Regions from separate parts of the Bacillus sp. EB106-06-01-XG163 genome, predicted to be linked through region 2. Evidence: predicted binding sites of a transcription regulator. Region 2 holds the regulator's gene; each other region holds the start of a gene.
What was found. Region 2 encodes LexA, which represses DNA repair genes until DNA is damaged. Its sites were predicted from a motif close to CGAACATATGTTCG; they were not measured.
Positions count from the first base shown of each region.

Region 1 (6,557 bases), on a different contig from region 2:
AGAGCGTTCCTGTTAAGTCGGCATCAGTGCCCGAAAAAGCGATGCCCGCCTGTTTCCTGACAATGCTCCCCGCTCCGTCTGTACCCGCGGCATATAAGCTGTGAAGAGTGCGGATACCGCTTTCGTCCCGGAACACCGTCTCCACTCCGTCATCCGTCTGGGTGACAGCCATCGCTTCCGCCCCGCGGATGATGTCTGCGCCGAGACTTGATGCATACTCCTCCAAAATCCGCTCCGTTTCTGCCTGAGGCAGCATTAACGAATAATTCTGCTTCGTATCCAGCCGAGAAAAATCCAGCCGTGTATCCAGCATGGAAAAATGGCCGGAAGACACCTTCGTCCCTTTTTCCAAAAAGCGTTCCAATATGCCTCTCATGGCAAAAAGCTCAAGTGTTCGCGGATGCATAATAAGCGCTTTGGAATATGGCACCGTCTTCTTCAATCGTTCAATAACAGTCGTTTTCACTCCGGCCAGCGCCAGTTCTGATGCAAGCATAAGCCCGACCGGACCTCCCCCGATAATGGCAGCCTGTGTTTTCATCTCATCAGCCCTCTTTCATATTTTTTGTTACACGAGTAACAAAATCACCAAAAAATAAAACGCCTCCTTTTTGTTTCGCGCGTAACAATTTTCATTATAGTCTTCCCTCTGCTTTTTTACAATCATTTCCGAAAAAAAAGACGCCGTTTACTTGGCGTCTGATTCACTGATGACTCCGACAATGTCTTTATCCTTAATCGGACCGAAATGACGGCTGTCGAGGCTGTATATGCGGTTGTCGCCAATAACAAAGTATTGTCCCTTCGGTATGCTTTTGCGCCCGGTCGTTTCCTTCAGCGTATAATCACCGGTCACATGGCTCCCGGCGGACAATGATGACTTTAACGGTTTTAAAAACGGTTCCGCCACCCGTTTTCCATTCACATACAGCTGATCCTCCCTGTATGCGATTGACTCGCCGGGGAGCCCGATGACACGTTTGATCAGCACTTTGCGGTGCGGGCCTTTAAACAGGACAATATCGAAACGGCGGATCGTTTTGTAACGATGGGAAAACTTGTTGACCATCAGCTCATTTCCTTGTTTAAAGGTCGGATTCATGCTGATTCCTTCGACTTTATAATCAATAAAAATGGCATTCTTTAATTGTATGGCCAAAACAACGATAAGCACGCCGGCTATAAACCAAAATCGTTTTTTCAAGATTCCTGTCTCCCTCCGTCTTTCTCATGCTGACTGATTCTCATCTGTAAACGCCGTTCGATATGCTTTCCGACATACCACAGCACCGCGATCACCATTATGGCGCCCGCCATCCTGAAAGGCTGTGTCATGAGTGCGTGAAGATCATACCCGATAAAGCTGATCATAAAGATCATGACCATTTTCCCCATAGCGGCTGCTGATATAAACTGCAGCGCCCCCACCCGTGACAGGCCGGCAACGATATGAACCGCAGCGGACGGCGTAAAGGGGAAGCAAAGTAAAATAAACAGCGGACCGAAACCGTGCCGCTCAACCCAGAGCATCATCCGCCTTATGGTCTGATGCCTGCGGATGAAACCGAAAGCTCTTTTCTGTCCGAAACGGCGGACGGCATAAAACATCAGCATCGATCCTGCCGCAGACCCGAGCCATGACAGAAAAAAACCTTCCCACAAACCAAATGCATTCGTATTCGCCACCACAAATACAACGAGCGGCAAAAACGGAAGAAACGCTTCAATAAAAGGCAGTGCAGCCGCAGCCGCCGGGCCGAAAGCTCTATAGCTTTGGAACCATTCCGTCAGCTGTTCCTCAGTCAAATATGATAAAAATTGCTCCAACGTTTATACTCCTTAACGAGTTTGTCTATCCTTATTCTACACATTATCTCCAAAAAACGAAAATGTTTACGAGATTTTCCGACTTGAAATATCGTGTAAGCGAGTATAAAATAAGAACAAACGTTCTCTTTTTTAAGAAAGAAGGAGTATTTATGCCTGACATCCGGAGCAGCACCCGCGATCTCATCGAAAAAGGGCTGTTTCTGCCCATGGCGGCTGCCATCCTGAACCGGGACCTCGAAGCGCTTGATTCGTGCCCGTTCAAATTAAAACAACCCTATAAACAGCTTATCAGCTGCTCTTTAAAATTAGCACAAAAGGATTTGAGTGATGTTCGAAAAGAGTTAAGAAAGCGTAAAATTAAAATATACGAAGCGGAAAGAGACGAAGCATTTACGCTTTATATATGCACCATTAACGGCTATGAAGAAAAACACCGTTATTTCAACCCGAGAATACGGGAACAGGTAACCGCCTTATTAGAATATTACCTGTCTCTTGCGACCATTTAAAAAGCAGCCGGGACTGCTTTTCCTTTTCAACTGATAAATTTCAGACTATTCACACTATACATTCGACATGATTTTCTTTATAATCGGGACACGCTGTTTTCAATGAAAAGGAGGAATGTTATGAAACTGATTCATGTTCTCGCCGCCCTGCCCTTTTTCGGAATTCTCGCCGGCATTCCATTTGCCAACCGGGTGACGCCTTATGTTTTCGGAATGCCTTTCATTCTCGCGTATGTCGTCATCTGGGCGGTGCTGACTTCCGTTCTGATGGCCGCCGTTTACAAATTGGACAAAGAAAACAAGGCGGGTGAGGCGGAATGAACGCAGCATTTCCCGTAATGGCCGCCGTGCTCCTGTTTTGTGTATATCTCGGAATCCGGGCCCGAAAAGGAAAACATATGGACCTTGAACAATGGACGGTGGGCGGACGCGGCTTCGGCACGATGTTTGTCTTTTTATTAATGGCGGGAGAAATATACACGACCTTTACATTCCTCGGCGGAAGCGGATGGGCTTACGGAAAAGGAGGCCCCGCCTTTTATATTATCGCGTACGGCTGCCTTGCCTACATTTTGTCATATTGGCTTCTGCCAGCCGTGTGGACTTACGCCAAACAACACAAACTGATGTCGCAATCAGATTTTTTTATTTCAAAATACAACAGCCCGCTCCTCGGCATTCTCGTATCGCTCGTCGGCATCGCATCCCTCATCCCCTATCTCGTCCTGCAGCTGAAAGGGCTCGGATTAATTGTTTCAGCAACGTCATACGGACAGATTCCGCCCTCAGCCGCTGTCTGGATCGGCGCTGTCTCCATCACGATTTATGTGATGATATCAGGAATCCACGGTTCAGCGTGGATATCAGTCGTTAAAGATATCATGATTTTAGGCATCGTCCTGTATTTAGGCATTTATCTGCCCATTCATTACTATGGCGGATTTACGGAGATGTTCAAACAAATTGACGCCGCAAAACCCGGTTTTCTCACGCTGCCGGAAACCGGACAGAGCGTTTCCTGGTTCAGCTCAACGGTTTTGCTGACCGCCCTCGGCTTTTATATGTGGCCCCATACATTTGCCGCTTCCTATTCGGCGGAGCATCCTCGGGTGTTTCGGAAAAACGCAATCATCATGCCTCTTTATCAGCTCGTCCTGCTGTTTGTCATCTTTACCGGATTTGCGGCGATTCTGCAGGTGCCCGGTTTAAAAGGGACGGACACGGATCTCGCGTTATTAAAGCTGTCTGTGAAAACCTTTGATCCCTGGTTTGTCGGACTGATCGGATCGGCGGGCATTCTGACGGCGCTTGTACCCGGTTCAATGATATTAATGGCCTCAAGCACGCTGTTCGCCAAAAATGTGTACAAAGCCATTCTGCCCGGCACGACTGACGAAAAAGTCTCACGGCTCGCAAAATACGCCGTACCCGTCATCGCGCTGATATCCGTATATTTTACGCTGAAAGGCGGAAATACCATCGTCACCTTGCTTTTAATGGGCTACAGCCTTGTCACCCAGCTTTTCCCCGCCCTCTTATTCAGCCTGCCGAAGCGGCGTTTCATCACAAGCCACGGCGCTTTTGCCGGCATAACGGCCGGGGTCGGAACGGTGGCCTTCATTACGCTGACCGAATCAACCATCGGAACCCTCTTTCCGTTTCTTCCGCAGATCGTTAAGGATATGAATACAGGCATCATCGCACTGGTTCTGAACATTGCCGTCATGTTTGCAGTCAGCGCCGCAGTCAGAAAAAAACAAATCAGCGCAGCCGAAAAGGCGGCTTAAATGGTAAGATAGCGGTAAGATACACGAAAGGGGAAAAACGCATGATCATGACAACGACCGAAACCGTCGCCGGAAAACAGATTACGGAAGTGAAAGGCTTGGTGACAAGCAGTATCGTCCAGTCCAGACACATCGGCAAAGACTTGCTTGCAGGCTTAAAATCTGTCGTCGGCGGCGAATTGAAAAGCTATACTGAAATGCTGGAAGACTCCAAAAAAGCGGTGAAAGAGCGGCTGATCAGAGAGGCGGAGCAGCTCGGAGCGAACGCCATCGTCGGCCTGCGGTTCGAACTGACCGCAGGACAGAACACATCCGAATTAATCGGATACGGAACCGCCGTCACCGCCGAATCCATTTAAAAAAACAAGCCTCTTTAAAGAGGCTTGTTTTTTTATTTCTCACATGCGATATAGTCTTTATCTCGGTCAAGTCTTTTATTTGCATTGTAAAGCGCTTTTGATACATACGGCTTGTACTTTGTTCTGCCGCCCTTGTTTTTCACTTTCGACGATTTGGCCACGCCGCCCTTATACACCTTATTCAGCGCCTTGCAGTTTTGATACGTTTTCACCTTTGTTTTCGCTTCTGCCGTCTGCCCCGCTCCGTATGAACATCCGAACACAAGACCGAAAGACAAAAGCACAGCTGCCGTCTTTTTCATTTCTATCCTATCCCCTCTCCTAAGTTATGCGGTATTGTTGAACATATCATAGTTCAAATAATATCCATTTACAAGATAAATAGGAAAATAGTTTTAATTTACGTCCGCCCGTATATCTTTTATGGAATTTTTCCCAAAACCTTTTATAATATGAATTGATAGCGCGATCTGACTATGATGATAGGAGGAGAAATGATGATGAAAAAAGGGCTTTTTGCGGGTGTGCTCACTACAGCCGTTCTATTCGGCACATGTACGGCGGAAATTCCGGGGGTGATCAGCCCCAATACGGCGGAAGCGGCGTCCCAGCTCAGCAAAGGAATCGGCGGAAGGGCCTACCTGAACAGCACGGGTTCTGTACTCGTCACGAAAATTCAGCTTCCAAGCTCAATTCAGGTGTCAAATGGGACAGCCTATATTTACTCAGGATTTACCGGAGGCACAGAGGCTGATATCGGACTTCAGTACAGTGACACCTATCATGTATGGAAACCGATCATGAAAGTCGGTTCAAAGGGACAAGGCCAGGTCAAGTATCTGGAAGGAGAAAGCCAATTCACCTATACGAAAGGCTTCCGGCCCGGCAGCACCGTACAGCTGACCATCTACAAAAATCTGAACGGCAATACCCGCGCCACGTACTGGGGCACAAATAATGACGGATACACCGGCCGCATCATCTCAGAACTCTCCCAAACAAATGTAGGCTCTGTCTCAAAATGGAAAGCGCTCGCCACCGTCGCGGTCACATCAGAGGATCAGCGCCCTTACATCAAATCAAACTTCTCAACAGCCTTTACGAACATCACGATTGACAATAAAGCAGTCACACCTGTGATTGATACACAGGATTTTGCCAAATTGACAGTGTCAGGCAGCAGCGTCAGCATGTCTGTCGTCAAATAAAGAATTTTGAACGCACGATTTCTGTCATCGTGCGTTTCGTTATGTCAATACTGCCGCCGGGTGAAAAATTGGAAACGAGGCGGATTTTCATGTACACTTTATGTAAACCACAAAAATGATTGACGTTCAGTCATTATTCATACAGGAGCGAAATTTATGAACAGAGAAAAAAGGCTTGAATTAAAGAAAGTCAAACCGAAACATTTGCAGCAATTTAATCAGCTGCTCCGATATGTTTTCCAAGTCACGAACAGTAATCTGCATGAAGTGGGATGGAAGGAACCCGAAATCGCCTCCGCAAAACTCCCCGTTTTGGAACAAGCGCATGTATTGGGCTGGTTTGACAAAGACAAACTCGTTTCACAGGCGGCCGTTTATCCATTTCAAGTCCGGATTTTTAATAAAACGTTCGAAATGGGCGGTGTGACGGGGGTCGGAACATATCCCGAGTACGCCAATATGGGATTAATGGCGAAACTGTTATACAAAGCATTAGTTGACATGCGTGAGCGCGGTCAGTCCGTATCCTATTTGTTCCCCTACTCCATCCCTTACTACAGAAGAAAAGGCTGGGAAATTATCAGCGATAAAATGACGTTTGAGGTGAAAGACTTTCAGCTCCCGAAAATGAGCACCGTTTCCGGTGAAGTGGAACGCGTCGAGCCGGAACATGAGGTCATTAAAGAAGTATACAGCCGATTCGCGCATAAAAGCCATGCGGCCATGATCAGAAATGAACTGGCATGGGATGAATATTGGCGCTGGGATTTAGAAGAGCTTACGGCTGCCGTGTATTATGACCAATCCAGACAGGCGAACGGTTATGTTCTTTACTGGATTGCAGATGAAGTTTTTCATATTAAA
Region 1 is NZ_JBYTDS010000004.1:265,625-272,181, forward strand. Features, by position in the region: gene AC3WTF_RS07260 (monooxygenase) at 1-541, opposite strand, end outside; gene lepB (signal peptidase I) at 689-1,204, opposite strand; gene AC3WTF_RS07270 (TVP38/TMEM64 family protein) at 1,201-1,827, opposite strand; gene AC3WTF_RS07275 (YhjD family protein) at 1,980-2,339, shown strand; gene AC3WTF_RS07280 (DUF3311 domain-containing protein) at 2,460-2,660, shown strand; gene AC3WTF_RS07285 (sodium:solute symporter family protein) at 2,657-4,126, shown strand; gene AC3WTF_RS07290 (YbjQ family protein) at 4,168-4,485, shown strand; gene AC3WTF_RS07295 (excalibur calcium-binding domain-containing protein) at 4,518-4,787, opposite strand; gene AC3WTF_RS07300 (YrpD family protein) at 4,983-5,693, shown strand; gene AC3WTF_RS07305 (GNAT family N-acetyltransferase) at 5,850-6,557, shown strand, end outside.
Region 1: the regulator LexA is predicted to act here: its motif matches at 1,941-1,954, upstream of AC3WTF_RS07275 (YhjD family protein).

Region 2 (6,557 bases):
AAATGAAAGTGATGATCGGGTCTATCATTCTTCTTGTCATCATCGGATTCGGTTTATGGCTGATGCTTAGTCCAATCTTTAAACAAGTGGGAAGCGGAGCCAAAAAATTCAAAAAGTCATGGGAGGAAGAAGATCAGCATGAGCGAAAATAAGCGCGGAAACACAAAAAAAATTATCGGCGGTGTGATTATAGGTGCAGCCCTTTTAATTGCGGGCGTTACAGCGTCACTATTCATTGAAAAAATACCGAACGGTTATGTCGGGGTTGTATACTCACCGAATGGCGGGGTAAAATCCGACACATTGGACCAAGGCTGGCACTTAGTCGGATTATTTAATAAAGTAACGGAATATCCGGTGCGTATGCAGACAGTGAATAATGAAAATATAAAAGTGGCAACCTCAGACGGTAAAAATATAGAAATGGATATCGCTTACAACTATGTCGTGCAGCCTGATAAAGTAGTCGATCTGTTTAACAAATTCGGAGCGGTAGACGTTGAAACGATTGAAAATACATATTTAAAAACAAGGCTGTGGGATGCGGCGCGAAAATCAATCAGCAAATACTCGGTTATTGACACATACGGGCAAAAATCTGCAGAGGCCGCTGCCGATGTTCAAAAGAGATTTGCTGATGATATGAAGAGTCTTGGATTTTTAATTGATGATCTGACGCTTGGCGTACCGAAGCCGGATAAAGCCACACAGGAAGCTATCGATGCAAGGGTGAAGTCTTCACAGGAACTTGAACGGACACAAACTGAAATTAAAATAGCCGAAGCCGAAGCGAAAAAGAAAAAAATTGAAGCGGAAGGGATCGCTGATTATAACGAAATCATAAAGAAATCAATGTCCGATGAGATGATCAAATATAAATGGATTGAAAAATGGGACGGAAAAACGCCGAAAGCGACAGGCACAGACTCACTGCTGCAGCTGCCGCTGGACGATCAGAAGCAAAAATAAAATGAGAAGGAGGCGATTGCCTCCTTTTTATGTTTTTTCCTGAGGGTCTTTTTCCGGCACTAATTCTTCAGACGCCTCGGTTTGATAGCTCCATAGCGTGCTATCCGTCTCTGTTGTGTCCTGATAATCTTCGGGAAGTACATATTGCTGCAAATACCGGTGAAAAAATGCCTCAAAAACAGAAATGCAAAGTGCAGAGATAACCGATGCCGCGGCAGGAGAGACATTAAATCCGCCAATGTTCATAAGGAATATCCATAATATAATGAATGAAATCCCGAAATCAGCTGCAACGGCTGTGAAATTGCTTGTTCTCGGCAGAATCATGCAATCACCCGCAAAATAAGTGATTAAACTTAAGATCACTGTAATAAACAGAACGTTTAAAAAGGTTACTTGGTACATAAGATCCAGAACAATGTACAGTAAAGCAAGTGTGAGCGCCGTTTTAGAAGCGAAAGCAATTACGTGTTTCATTTGAACCACCTTCGTTATTTCGTTTAGTCTTCATTGTAAGCAATCCGCAAATTTTTAAACTGGTATATAGTGGTTATAAAGCATACGTTTTAATAAAATGTGAATAGACATCACAGGATTCACAAGTTAAAATATGTAAAAAGGGGGATGCAAATGAAAAAATACTGGATATGTATTGCTGTTTTTTTATTATGTTTTAGCGGCATACACTCAGCTAAAGCGGCTACCACTGAATTCGGATCAAAAACAAGCTTCACTTTGGAGGGAAATGCAAAAGAGTTTCATATTGAAAATCCGGGGGCTGTAGCTGCCGACGATTACTTTTTAGGATATAAGTTCACCATAATGAACAACTCTTCATGCGGTTTAAGCATGAAACTCCAGCGGATGGCGCTGAACGGGAATTTTTATACATTAAGTTCTAAAAACTACAGCGGCAGCTGGTTAAACCTCAGTGCCCAGGATAAAAAATCAATTGATCCGTATCACAAATACAGAATTCTGGTTGAAAGTTCTTCAAACGTCTGTGGCCCCGTCTATATTAAAGGGTTTTACGGTGTAGAGTATTATCATTTTGATTGAAAATAGATACTCGCTAAAGGCAGCGGGTTTTTTTATATTTAAATATAACTTATTGTACTATGTACTAAATATTCATATATAAATTTTAATGCACCCGCCCAAAGAAAACATAAACAAAAGTAAATTCATCACGCACAAATATACAAAGTTGAAAAATGAATGAAAAGTTTCTCGAGGGAAACATTATTAGTTGACTTCAAAAGTGTGATGTCGGATAATAAGAATGTAAGTTTTTCCTCCTTAGCAGATTCGTTTCTTAAGCCAGGGCGAATCTGCTTTTTTTTATGCAAAAAAACCCCTTACAGAGGGGTTTTTACAATAAATGAAGTTTAATAGAATTAATGTACGGCCCTGAATACGCCGATAACTTTCCCCAAAATGCTTACGTTTTGCAGGATAATCGGCTCCATCGTCGGATTTTCCGGCTGCAGCCGCACATAATTGTCTTCTTTATAGAAGCGCTTGACCGTCGCTTCATCATCTTCGGTCATAGCTACGACGATTTCTCCGTTATTGGCCGTGTTCTGCTGTTTGACAATGACGTAATCTTTGTCAAAAATGCCGGCGTCGATCATACTTTCTCCCATGATTTCTAACATAAAGACATGTTCGCCCGGAGGAACCATCCGGTCAGGAAGCGGAAAATACTCGTCAATATTTTCAACAGCCGTAATCGGAATACCCGCCGTCACTTTCCCGATGACCGGAACGTTTACGACCTGGCTTTTCGGAATGTGGACTTCTTCTTCATCCAATACCTCAATCGCCCTCGGTTTAGTAGGGTCCCGTCTGATCAGGCCTTTTGTCTCCAGCCGCGCCAAATGGCCGTGCACGGTTGAACTGGAAGCCAGTCCTACTGCTTCTCCTATCTCTCTTACAGAAGGCGGATATCCTTTCGTTTTTACCTCTTCTTTAATAAAACGCAGGATATCAAGCTGCCTTTTTGATAGCTTCGTCATATTTCGCACCTCAAAACGTCGATTTTAAGTAGATTATAGCATGATTTTCCTGACAGTACAAACATAGGTTCGAAAAAAACGATTGACAGAAACGTTTGTTCGTATATACTGAAAGGTATAAAAAGCGAACAAACATTCTTATCGGAGGTTGTTTACATGGCGAAAGAATCTATTATATTTGTCGGACTGTTTACTGCGATTTTAAGTGCCGCTATTTTACTTGTCTCATGTGCGGGAAATGATCAGTCCCTCAGCCAATATGTTAAAATAAAGGTTCAGGACGGCGATACACTCTGGTCACTTGCGGATCATGTAGCAGAAAAGAAACACATTAATAAAGAAGATTTCATTGAGTGGGTGACGGAGAATAATCATCTCCAAACTGCTGATATAAAGCCCGGAGACGAACTTATTCTTCCGGTTAAGAAAAAGCATCCGGCCGTATATCAGCTGGCCATTGTCAATTAGAGAGGAAAGAGAGAAATGAAGGCACTCATTTATGCCCGCGTAAGCACAAACAAAGAACAGCAGCAAACGTCATTAAAAAGACAGGAAGAGGAGCTCAGTGAGATCGCTGCTGCAAACGGCATGGAAGTCGTGAAAGTCATTTCTGAGAAAGCCAGCGGTTACGAAATGGACCGCGACGGAGTATTTGAAATGCTTGATGAAATTAAAAAATCACATATTGACGCGATATTGGTGCAGGACGAAACGAGATTAGGAAGAGGAAACGCCAAGATTGCGCTTTTGCATTGCATTTACAGGGAGAACGTAAAAATATATACGACGGCTCATAAAGGTGAACTGGCGCTTTCCGAAGCTGATTCGATGGTACTCGAAATCGTCAGTATTGTTGAGGAATATCAAAGGAAAATTCACAATATGAAAATCCGGCGGGGAATGAAAAGAGCCGTGAAAAACGGCTACAAACCTGAACGGAATCTGAAAAACAGACATGAAAACAGCGGAAAAGAAAAAAAAGAGGTTCCGGTTTCGGAAATTATCAGGCTGAGAGCCAACAAGCTTACCTTTGCAGAAATCGCAGCGACCTTAAGGGGATTCGGCTACGATGTGTCCAAAGCCACGGTTCACCGGCGGTTTCAGGAATATACCGCAGACACAGAAGGCAGCTGACGCGCATCAGTTGTAAAAAAGACTGCGTTTTAGTAGTATATAATCAACACGCACCAAAGGAGCTTATTATGATTTCTAAAGAAAAAATCGCAAGAATTAACGAATTGGCTCAAAAAGCTAAATCAAACACGATAACGGATGAGGAAAAAGCTGAACAGCAAAAGCTTCGCCAGGAGTATTTGAAAGGATTCCGCTCCTCAATGAAAAATACGTTAAAGAGCGTAAAAGTGATTGATCCGGAAGGCAACGATGTCACCCCTGAAAAATTAAAAAGAGAACAACAGAAAAATAATCTTCATTAAACAGAAAGAATACGGCAATACGTATTCTTTTTTCGTATATACTAATATCAGGATGTGATTTACGACAATTTTCAACAAGTTTATCTCAAATTTAAGCTGAAAGAGTTGAGAAAAAGTCAGCATCGCTTTATGATGAAAAGGTACAACAATAAGGAAGGGGATTATAATGGATACAATTGAAAAGAAATCAGTTGCCACCATTCGTACACTATCTATAGACGCAATTGAAAAAGCGAATTCCGGACATCCGGGCATGCCGATGGGAGCCGCTCCGATGGCATATACGCTGTGGACGAAATTTATGAATGTAAACCCGCAGAATCCGGGCTGGTTTAACCGCGACCGCTTTGTTTTATCAGCAGGCCACGGTTCAATGCTTTTATACAGCATGCTGCATTTAAGCGGATATGACCTCAGCATTGAAGACTTGAAACAGTTCCGTCAATGGGGAAGCAAAACACCGGGACATCCGGAGTTCGGGCACACAGCCGGAGTAGACGCTACGACCGGGCCGCTTGGACAGGGTATTGCAATGGCAGTGGGAATGGCAATTGCAGAACGCCATCTGGCTGAGACATATAACCGTGATTCTTTCAACGTAGTTGATCATTATACATACAGTATTTGCGGAGACGGTGATTTAATGGAAGGCATTTCTTCCGAAGCCGCTTCTCTTGCAGGCCATCTTGAATTAGGCCGCCTGATCGTATTATACGATTCTAATGACATTTCCTTAGACGGCGATTTAGACCGTTCTTTCTCTGAAAATGTAAAGCAGCGTTTTGAAGCAATGAACTGGGAAGTTCTTTATGTTGAGGACGGAAACAACATCGCTGAATTGACGGCTGCAATTGAAAAAGCGCGCCAGAATGATAAAAAACCGACTTTGATTGAAGTGAAAACCACGATCGGTTTCGGCTCTCCAAACCGTGCGGGCACATCCGGCGTTCACGGCGCTCCGTTAGGACTAGAAGAGAGCAAGCTGACAAAAGAAGCGTATGCTTGGACGTTTGAAGAAGATTTTTATGTTCCGGAAGAAGTATACGGGCATTTCAATAAAGCGGTAAAAGAAGCCGGCTCGAAAAAAGAACAGGAATGGAATGAACTGTTCGCGGCTTATAAAGAAAAATATCCTGAGCTTGCTGAACAGCTGTCACTCGGCATGAAAGGCGAGCTTCCTAAAGACTGGGATCAGGAAGTTCCCGTTTATGAAAAAGGCAGCAGCCTTGCTTCCCGCGCATCTTCAGGTGAGGTGCTGAACGGGATCGCCAAGAAAATTCCTTTCTTTGTCGGGGGATCTGCTGACCTTGCGGGTTCAAATAAAACGACAATCAAAAATGGAGGAGACTTCACGGCCAAAGACTACGCCGGGAAAAACTTCTGGTTCGGTGTCCGTGAATTTGCGATGGGCGCTGCATTAAACGGAATGGCGCTTCACGGCGGCCTCCGCGTATTCGGCGGCACATTCTTTGTGTTCTCTGATTATTTAAGACCTGCCATTCGTCTGGCGTCATTGATGGGTCTTCCCGTCACTTATGTATTCACGCATGACAGTATTGCCGTAGGAGAGGACGGGCCGACCCACGAACCGATTGAGCAGCTTGCTTCTTTACGCGCACTTCCTAACCTTTCTGTGATCAGACCTGCTGACGGAAATGAAACCGCAGCTGCATGGAAGGTTGCCGTTCAAAGCCAAGATCATCCGACAGCTCTTGTATTGACACGCCAAAACCTGCCGACGATTGATCAGCAGGCTGAAGAAGCGTATGCGGGCGTGGAAAAAGGGGCTTATATCGTTTCCAAAGCCCAAACGGAATCACCGGCCGCTCTTCTTTTAGCGACAGGTTCTGAAGTCGGACTTGCGATCGAAGCTCAAGCGAAACTGGCTGAAGAAAACATTCACGTATCTGTAGTCAGCATGCCGAGCTGGGACCGCTTTGAAAAACAATCGGCCGAGTACAAAAACAGCGTGCTTCCTCCGAATGTGACGAAACGTCTTGCGATCGAAATGGGTTCAAGCTTCGGATGGGGCAAATTTACCGGTCTTGAAGGAGACGTTCTCGCAATTGACCGTTTCGGTGCTTCAGCTCCGGGAGAAACAATTATGAAAGAATACGGGTTTACTGCAGAAAAC
Region 2 is NZ_JBYTDS010000001.1:98,489-105,045, reverse strand. Features, by position in the region: gene AC3WTF_RS00385 (DUF8570 family protein) at 3-152, shown strand; gene AC3WTF_RS00380 (prohibitin family protein) at 139-969, shown strand; gene AC3WTF_RS00375 (YndM family protein) at 997-1,446, opposite strand; gene AC3WTF_RS00370 (hypothetical protein) at 1,600-2,028, shown strand; gene lexA (transcriptional repressor LexA) at 2,367-2,987, opposite strand; gene yneA (cell division suppressor protein YneA) at 3,144-3,455, shown strand; gene AC3WTF_RS00355 (YneB family resolvase-like protein) at 3,471-4,121, shown strand; gene AC3WTF_RS00350 (DUF896 domain-containing protein) at 4,190-4,423, shown strand; gene tkt (transketolase) at 4,590-6,557, shown strand, end outside.

Region 3 (6,557 bases), on a different contig from region 2:
AAAAATGACATCACCGATGTTCATCTTTTTTACCTCCGTGTGCGGCGGGTTTCTTCAGCCCGCCGTTTTTTCATTTTGACCGATGTGAAGACATGGGGGATGAATCATTTCTCTCCTAGCTTTGTTTTTTTTCTGAGAATGAATAGTTTCTGCATGTGGCTTATGACCACTTTTGCGGCCGCATATCCCGGAATGGCCAGAAGCATCCCGGCAATTCCTGAGAATTTGCCGGCGGCAAGCAGAAGAAAAATAATGGTCAGCGGGTGAATGTCCAGCTTCCGTCCCATAATTTGCGGGGAAATCAGCTGGCTTTCAAGCTGCTGTACAATGACGACGACCGTAATCACCAGCACCGCCTCGGTCGGTGAATCGAACAATCCGACAATGACTCCGGGAAATGTGCCGATCCAAGGCCCGATAAACGGAATCAGGTTTGTCACCATGGCGAACGCGCCCAGAACGAGCGGATAATCGAGCCCGATTATAAAATAGCCGATTGTGACGAGTACGCCGACACAAAAACTGACGAGCAGCTGTCCTTGTATGTATGAACTGAGAGCTTCATCCATGTCCTGAAGGATTTGTTTTCCTTCTTTTTTATGTTTTTCCGGAAGAAGCCGCAGCAGTCGCCGGGGGGCTTTGTTTCCTTCTTTTAACATGTAATACAGCGCAAACGGAATAATGGCTGCGGTGATGGCGGCATTGGCAGCCGTACCGGCCAGGCTGCTGAGAGAATCAGCGATTGAACCGGAATAATTTGCGGCTTTGTCTGCTAATTTTTTAAAGGAATCCCCATGCTGAAGCCGGGAAAACCATTTGCTGTCCTGAAGATGCCCGATCCAATTTTCAGCTTTTGCGGAAAGCTCCGGAATATGATCTGTGAAGGCTGTAAACTGTTTTTGAACGGCAGGGCCCGCCGTATAAAGGAAGAGGACAAAAAGGCCGGCTGTTCCCGCATAAATCGCTAAAATCGCGATTCCTTCGGGCAGCTTTAATTTCGCATGCAGCACTCTGACGAGCGGGCGGCACAAATAGTAAAGGACGCCCGATAATACAATGGGCGGAAACAAGGTTTTAACCGTAATCACAACAGGCTGGAACAAAAAGTCTATTAATGTTCCGAGATAAATGATGAGAAATAACAGAAGAACGGCATAGCCGATCCTGAAATAAGGCCCGACAGGCATATCCTGCACCACGCAATCTTTAAGGGTTTACTCTCGGACATTTCCCTTATCGCCCGGTGCATAAACGTCGTGTCAGGAAAACTGCCCCTGATTGGTGACGTAATCGTAGATAATATCTTCTACATGGGCATGGAGATCCTCATCGGGTTCTTCATTCCTTCTTTCTTCTAAAGCTTTTTTTAAACTCTGTTTTTCATAGGGGCTCAGCGGATCTGTCGACACATTCCGTCCATACTGGCGGAGGGCTTGTCCCAGCATTTTTTCTATAAATTGATCCATTATATATTCTCCTATTCTTGTCATTCATCTTTATTCTACTAAATATCATGTGATCCTCCCACTCTTCTATCATATTTTCTGTCAGGGCCGGGTTAGGATTTTTATTCCAATTCAGCTGAGAGAATACGATGAAACGGCAGCGTTAACGCATCTTCATCGTTTATGATTTTTAAACGCTTTTCGTCATGCCTCACTTGTTTTACCCAGCCCCAAAAGCGGCGGGGGCCGTGTGCGGAAGCGTAGGTGACCGAAATGGCCCTGCCTTCTTCAATCGACGCCGCAATGATGCGGTTCATGTCGTTCAGTTGCTCTTCGCTCAGTTCCGGAGGCCGGAATTCCCGTTCTTTTCGTTTTTTCGCAAGCAGCTGCTCCCGATGTTCGGGCAGCATCATCCGGCTTGATTCCCACATGACATTATACCCGGGTGTTAATTTGTTCGGATTCATGTATATCACCTCAAATTATTTGTAATGCCCGCCGATTTTTTCAGCCCGGTGAAAGGCTTGGCCGGCCTCTGTCAGTGAAGCGGCATGGAGGAGCGACGCAGGGCCGTACCGCTCATGAATATCATCCAATACTTTGCCGAGACTGATCTTTTTTTCCTGGGCATCGAACAGGCTCAGCTGAACATAATCACAAGGCTCCAGCTGGGAAAGGGAGACGCCGGCGCTGCGGACGGGCGCACCGTTCCAATGCTCTTTGAAGAGCTTGACCGCCGTTTTAAAAATATCCATTCCGAAATTAGTCGGTGACACCAGCTTTCTCTGTCTGTGAAAACCTGAAGGGAATTCAAAATCAGCGCCTCTGATGCTGACCGAAACCGTATGGCCGATGTATTGTTTGAAACGGGCGCGGCGGGCCACTTCTTCGCTTAACTCCAGCAGCACGACTTTGATATCCTCAAAGCGGCTGTAGTCTCTCGGGAGGGTCATGTTATGGCCGATCGCTTTTTGCCGGCTGTGCGTGTTGACGGTGACCGGAGAGGGATCGATGCCGCGGGCTGTCCGCTGAAGCAATTCGCCGTTAATGCCCCAGCGTTTTTTCAGCAATTCGGCGGGGTGTCCGGCAAGCCCGCCGATTGTGCTGATACCCATCCGTCTTAAATGATGCTCCATCCGTTTTCCGATGCCGAATAATTTTCCGATCGGCAGCGGCCACAGATCCTGCCTGATATTTGACATATCCAATCTGTGGATGCCGGATGCGTTTTTTTTGGCAAAATGGTCGCAAGCCATTTTCGCGAGCGCCTTATTCGGCCCGATGCCGACACGGGCATAAATTCCGAATTCACGCATAATCGCTTGCTGAATGCTTTCGGCAATTGTAAAAGGATCACCGAACAGCCGCCTGCTTCCGGTCACGTCGAGAAACTGCTCATCGATGGAGTAGGGTTCTACAAGATCGGTATACCGTTCAAACAGTTCGGTAATCATGACGGATACATCAATATACCGCTGCATCCGCGGACGGACAATAACGGCGTCGGGACATTTGGCCTGCGCTTCCCACAGCCGTTCGGCATTTTTTACGCCGTATCGTTTGGCGAGCGGACAAGCCGCAAGCACGACGCCGCTGCGTCTTTCGGGATCTCCCGAGACAATCACGGGCCGGCTTTTGAGATGAGGCGCTTCCGCTTTTTCCACAGACGCATAAAACGATTGCATATCTACAAGAAGAATATCAGCCATAAAAAAACCTCCGGGAACATTTGTTCTGTTTTTCATTGTACCCGAACAATGATCACGTTTATACTGGTAAATCATTCCCCGGCTGGAAGACGTGCTGATTCGTTCGCTTGAAAAGAAATCATTTACAATTGCAAACAACCCACATATAATTTTTTATATTCCAATGAGAAGAGCTGACATTCATTTTGCCGGACGAAAAGGAGAGTCAATCGATAATGGATATTCGAACAATTACCTCTGAAGACTATGAAATGGTTACGTCTGTTTTGAATGATTGGTGGGGCGGCAGGCAGATGAAAGACAAACTGCCGCGCTTGTTTTTTGAACATTTTCAGGACACAAGCTTTATCACGTACGGGCCGGAGGGAATGACCGGTTTTTTAATCGGTTTTCAGTCACAATCAGACCCTGAGACAGCCTACATTCATTTTTCCGGTGTGCATCCGGATTTCAGAAAAATGCAAATTGGAAAACAGCTCTACGATCGATTTATGGAGACGGTGAAAAAAAGGGGCTGCACAAAAGTCAATTGCGTGACGGCACCTGTCAATAAAGTATCAATCGCTTATCATACAAAATTAGGCTTTGAAGCTGAAAAAGGAACCAAAACCGTAAACGGAATCCCTGTTTTTGCGAATTATGACGGTCCGGGAGAAGACCGGATTCTGTTTGTGAAATATATGTAGAGGGGGATGAATATGGGTTTTTTAGCTGACACGCCCAAACCGCCTTATTATGCGGTCATTTTTTCATCAATAAAGGGAAAATATGATGAGGAATATGAACATACGGCAGAGCGCATGATGAATTTGGCAGGCGGACAGCCGGGCTTTTTAGGCGCGGAAAGCGTTCGGGAGGAAAACGGCTGCGGCATCACGGTTTCCTACTGGGACAGCCTGGAGGCGATTAAAAGGTGGAAAGATCATACTGACCACCAGGCGGCAAAACAAAAAGGAAAAACCGCCTGGTATGAAGCGTACGCGGTCCGCATTACGAAGACGGAGTCACAGCGGATGTTTGCGTCAAAAGGGGCGGAAGATTGATTACATTTTTACAGCATACACAAGAACAGACCGCGCGGGAAATTGCGGCGGTTCAGCGGTGCGCTTATCAAAAAGAAGCCGAGCTGATCGGCTTTTTCGGCATTCCCGCCTTGCATGAAACACCCGATGATATACAGCGGTCACGGGAGACGTTTGCCGGTTTCAAGGAAAAAGATCAGCTTGCAGGCGTCATTTCGTATGAAAAAAAGGGATATGACCTTGTCATATGCAGGCTGACGGTGCACCCGTCCGGCTTTCGAAAAGGAATCGGACGGGCGCTTATTCAATTTGTGATAGATCAAAACCGGGACGCCCAAAAAATAGAGGCGGCTACCGCCAGCCAAAACGTTCCGGCAGTCTCTCTCTATTTAAAAACCGGGTTCACAGAAGCCGGACAGATAGAGACGCCGGAAGGGCTGACCCTCTCGTTTTTTCATCTTTATCCGAAGAGGAAAGCGGAAGTTGTTCCGTACAAGCCGGAATGGAAAGAAACGTTTGAAAGAGAGAAGGCGGACTTGATCCGAATCTTCGGCCCAGCACTTCATTCTGTCAGCCACATCGGCAGCACCTCTATCCCGGGGATGGCCGCCAAACCCGTCATCGATATACTGGCGGAGGTTAAAGATATTTCGGACGCTGACCGATTCAGTCCGCAGCTGGAAGCACTCGGCTATGAGGCGAAAGGGGAAAACGGGATAGAGGGCCGGCGTTTCTTTCAAAAAGGCGGCAACAAGCGCACACACCACGTTCACATATACGAAACAGGCCATCCGGACGTGAAGCGTCATCTGCTGTTCCGGGATTACCTCACCGCAAAGCCTGAAAAAGCGGCTCAATACATGGAACTGAAACGGCACCTCGCTGAGACATACCCATACGATATGGCAAAGTATAGTGAAGGGAAAAATGACTGGATCAAGGCGGCTGAACAAGAGGCAAAGGACTAAGGAGAGCGGGCTGCTGTAAAGAAAGCAGAAACAATGCATACAGCGGCTCGGTATGCTACAATGGCGAAAATGAAAAACGGAGGATCATCTATGCAAATACATGTGACGGATGCGGCGAAACACACACTTCAGCAGGCGATGGACGCCAACCCGGGGAAAAAAGCGCAGCTCCGCTATGATGCAGAAGGCTGCGGGTGCGCGGTGAGCGGCGTGCCGACCATCTGGCTGGCGGACGAATTAACGGGACAATGCGAAGCCATTGAAACCAACGGACTTCCGCTTTACATCCAGACCTCACAAAAAGTGTTTTTTGACGAGGAAATGACAATCGATTACAATGAAAAGGCAAAAACGCTCGTCTTAAAAAGCCCGGCAGAGATGCTGAGCCCGAGAATGAGCATATTAGTAAAGCAGGGAGAAACGGAAAGTGAATCAAAAGCTGAAAGCCATTAAACAGACGGCACAGCATAAAACGTGGGTATCCTTTCTGAACAACAACCACCCGTACAGTCTGCTGCACTGGTCCATCGGAGGCGCTGAATCCGTTCAGAAGGATGTCTGGCTGCTTCAGGATGAGATGACCTTCAAAGCGCAGGAGTTTATGACAATCGACCTCGCCATTGACTGGATCGGAGAAAATATGGACGGGATTACCGACGTTTTATGACGGGAAAGCGAAAGAACCAGCATACGTTCTTTCGCTTTTTTACGTTTGCGTCATGGTATCTAAAAAGGTTTGAACGGCTTTACGGTAGCTCTCCGGATTTTTGGTGTATGACATGGCATGCCCGCCCGATTCGGCCAGATAGAGCATCTTAGGGCCGCGTTTTCTGCGGTGCAGCAATTCGGAACAAGCGGAGGGTATATAATCATCTTCCTTACTGTGAATAAACAGCACGGGCTGCCGGATGCGGCTGATAACCGATAAAGGCGATACATCACGGATACGGTATCCTTCTCTCATCCGCAAAAAGAAATCAGCCAAAGGCAGAAGCGGCCACGGAGGCAGCCGGAACTCCCGCTTCAGCCTGTAGGCGAGCTGATCGCGAAAGCTTGCGAACGGACAGTCCGCAATATAAAAATCAGCGCCGTTTTCATCCTGATGCCCGCCCGCGTATAATAAGGCCGTCACCGCCCCCATCGATTCCCCGTGGATGCCGATTCGACCGCCGTCTCCGGTTTTGTGTCTCACCCAATTCACGGCTTCTTCCAAATCATCTTTTTCAAAATAGCCGTAGCTCGTCGTTCTGCCGCCGCTTTTTCCGTGCCCGCGGTGGTCATATACGAGCACATTCCATCCTAAATCTAAAAATAAATCCATGTATTTCAATGAATTGAACGAATTTACGGTAACGCCGTGACAAATAATCATGGTGTTTGCCGTATGATGCGGGGCGACGTAAAAGCCTTTGA
Region 3 is NZ_JBYTDS010000002.1:34,978-41,534, forward strand. Features, by position in the region: gene AC3WTF_RS01980 (DUF4083 family protein) at 1-24, opposite strand, end outside; gene AC3WTF_RS01985 (AI-2E family transporter) at 105-1,187, opposite strand; gene AC3WTF_RS01990 (YqzH family protein) at 1,260-1,466, opposite strand; gene AC3WTF_RS01995 (YolD-like family protein) at 1,568-1,912, opposite strand; gene AC3WTF_RS02000 (DNA polymerase IV) at 1,928-3,154, opposite strand; gene AC3WTF_RS02005 (GNAT family N-acetyltransferase) at 3,370-3,840, shown strand; gene AC3WTF_RS02010 (antibiotic biosynthesis monooxygenase family protein) at 3,853-4,197, shown strand; gene AC3WTF_RS02015 (GNAT family N-acetyltransferase) at 4,194-5,144, shown strand; gene AC3WTF_RS02020 (iron-sulfur cluster biosynthesis family protein) at 5,235-5,597, shown strand; gene AC3WTF_RS02025 (DUF2552 family protein) at 5,572-5,811, shown strand; gene AC3WTF_RS02030 (alpha/beta hydrolase) at 5,851-6,557, opposite strand, start outside.
Region 3: the regulator LexA is predicted to act here: its motif matches at 3,168-3,181, upstream of AC3WTF_RS02000 (DNA polymerase IV).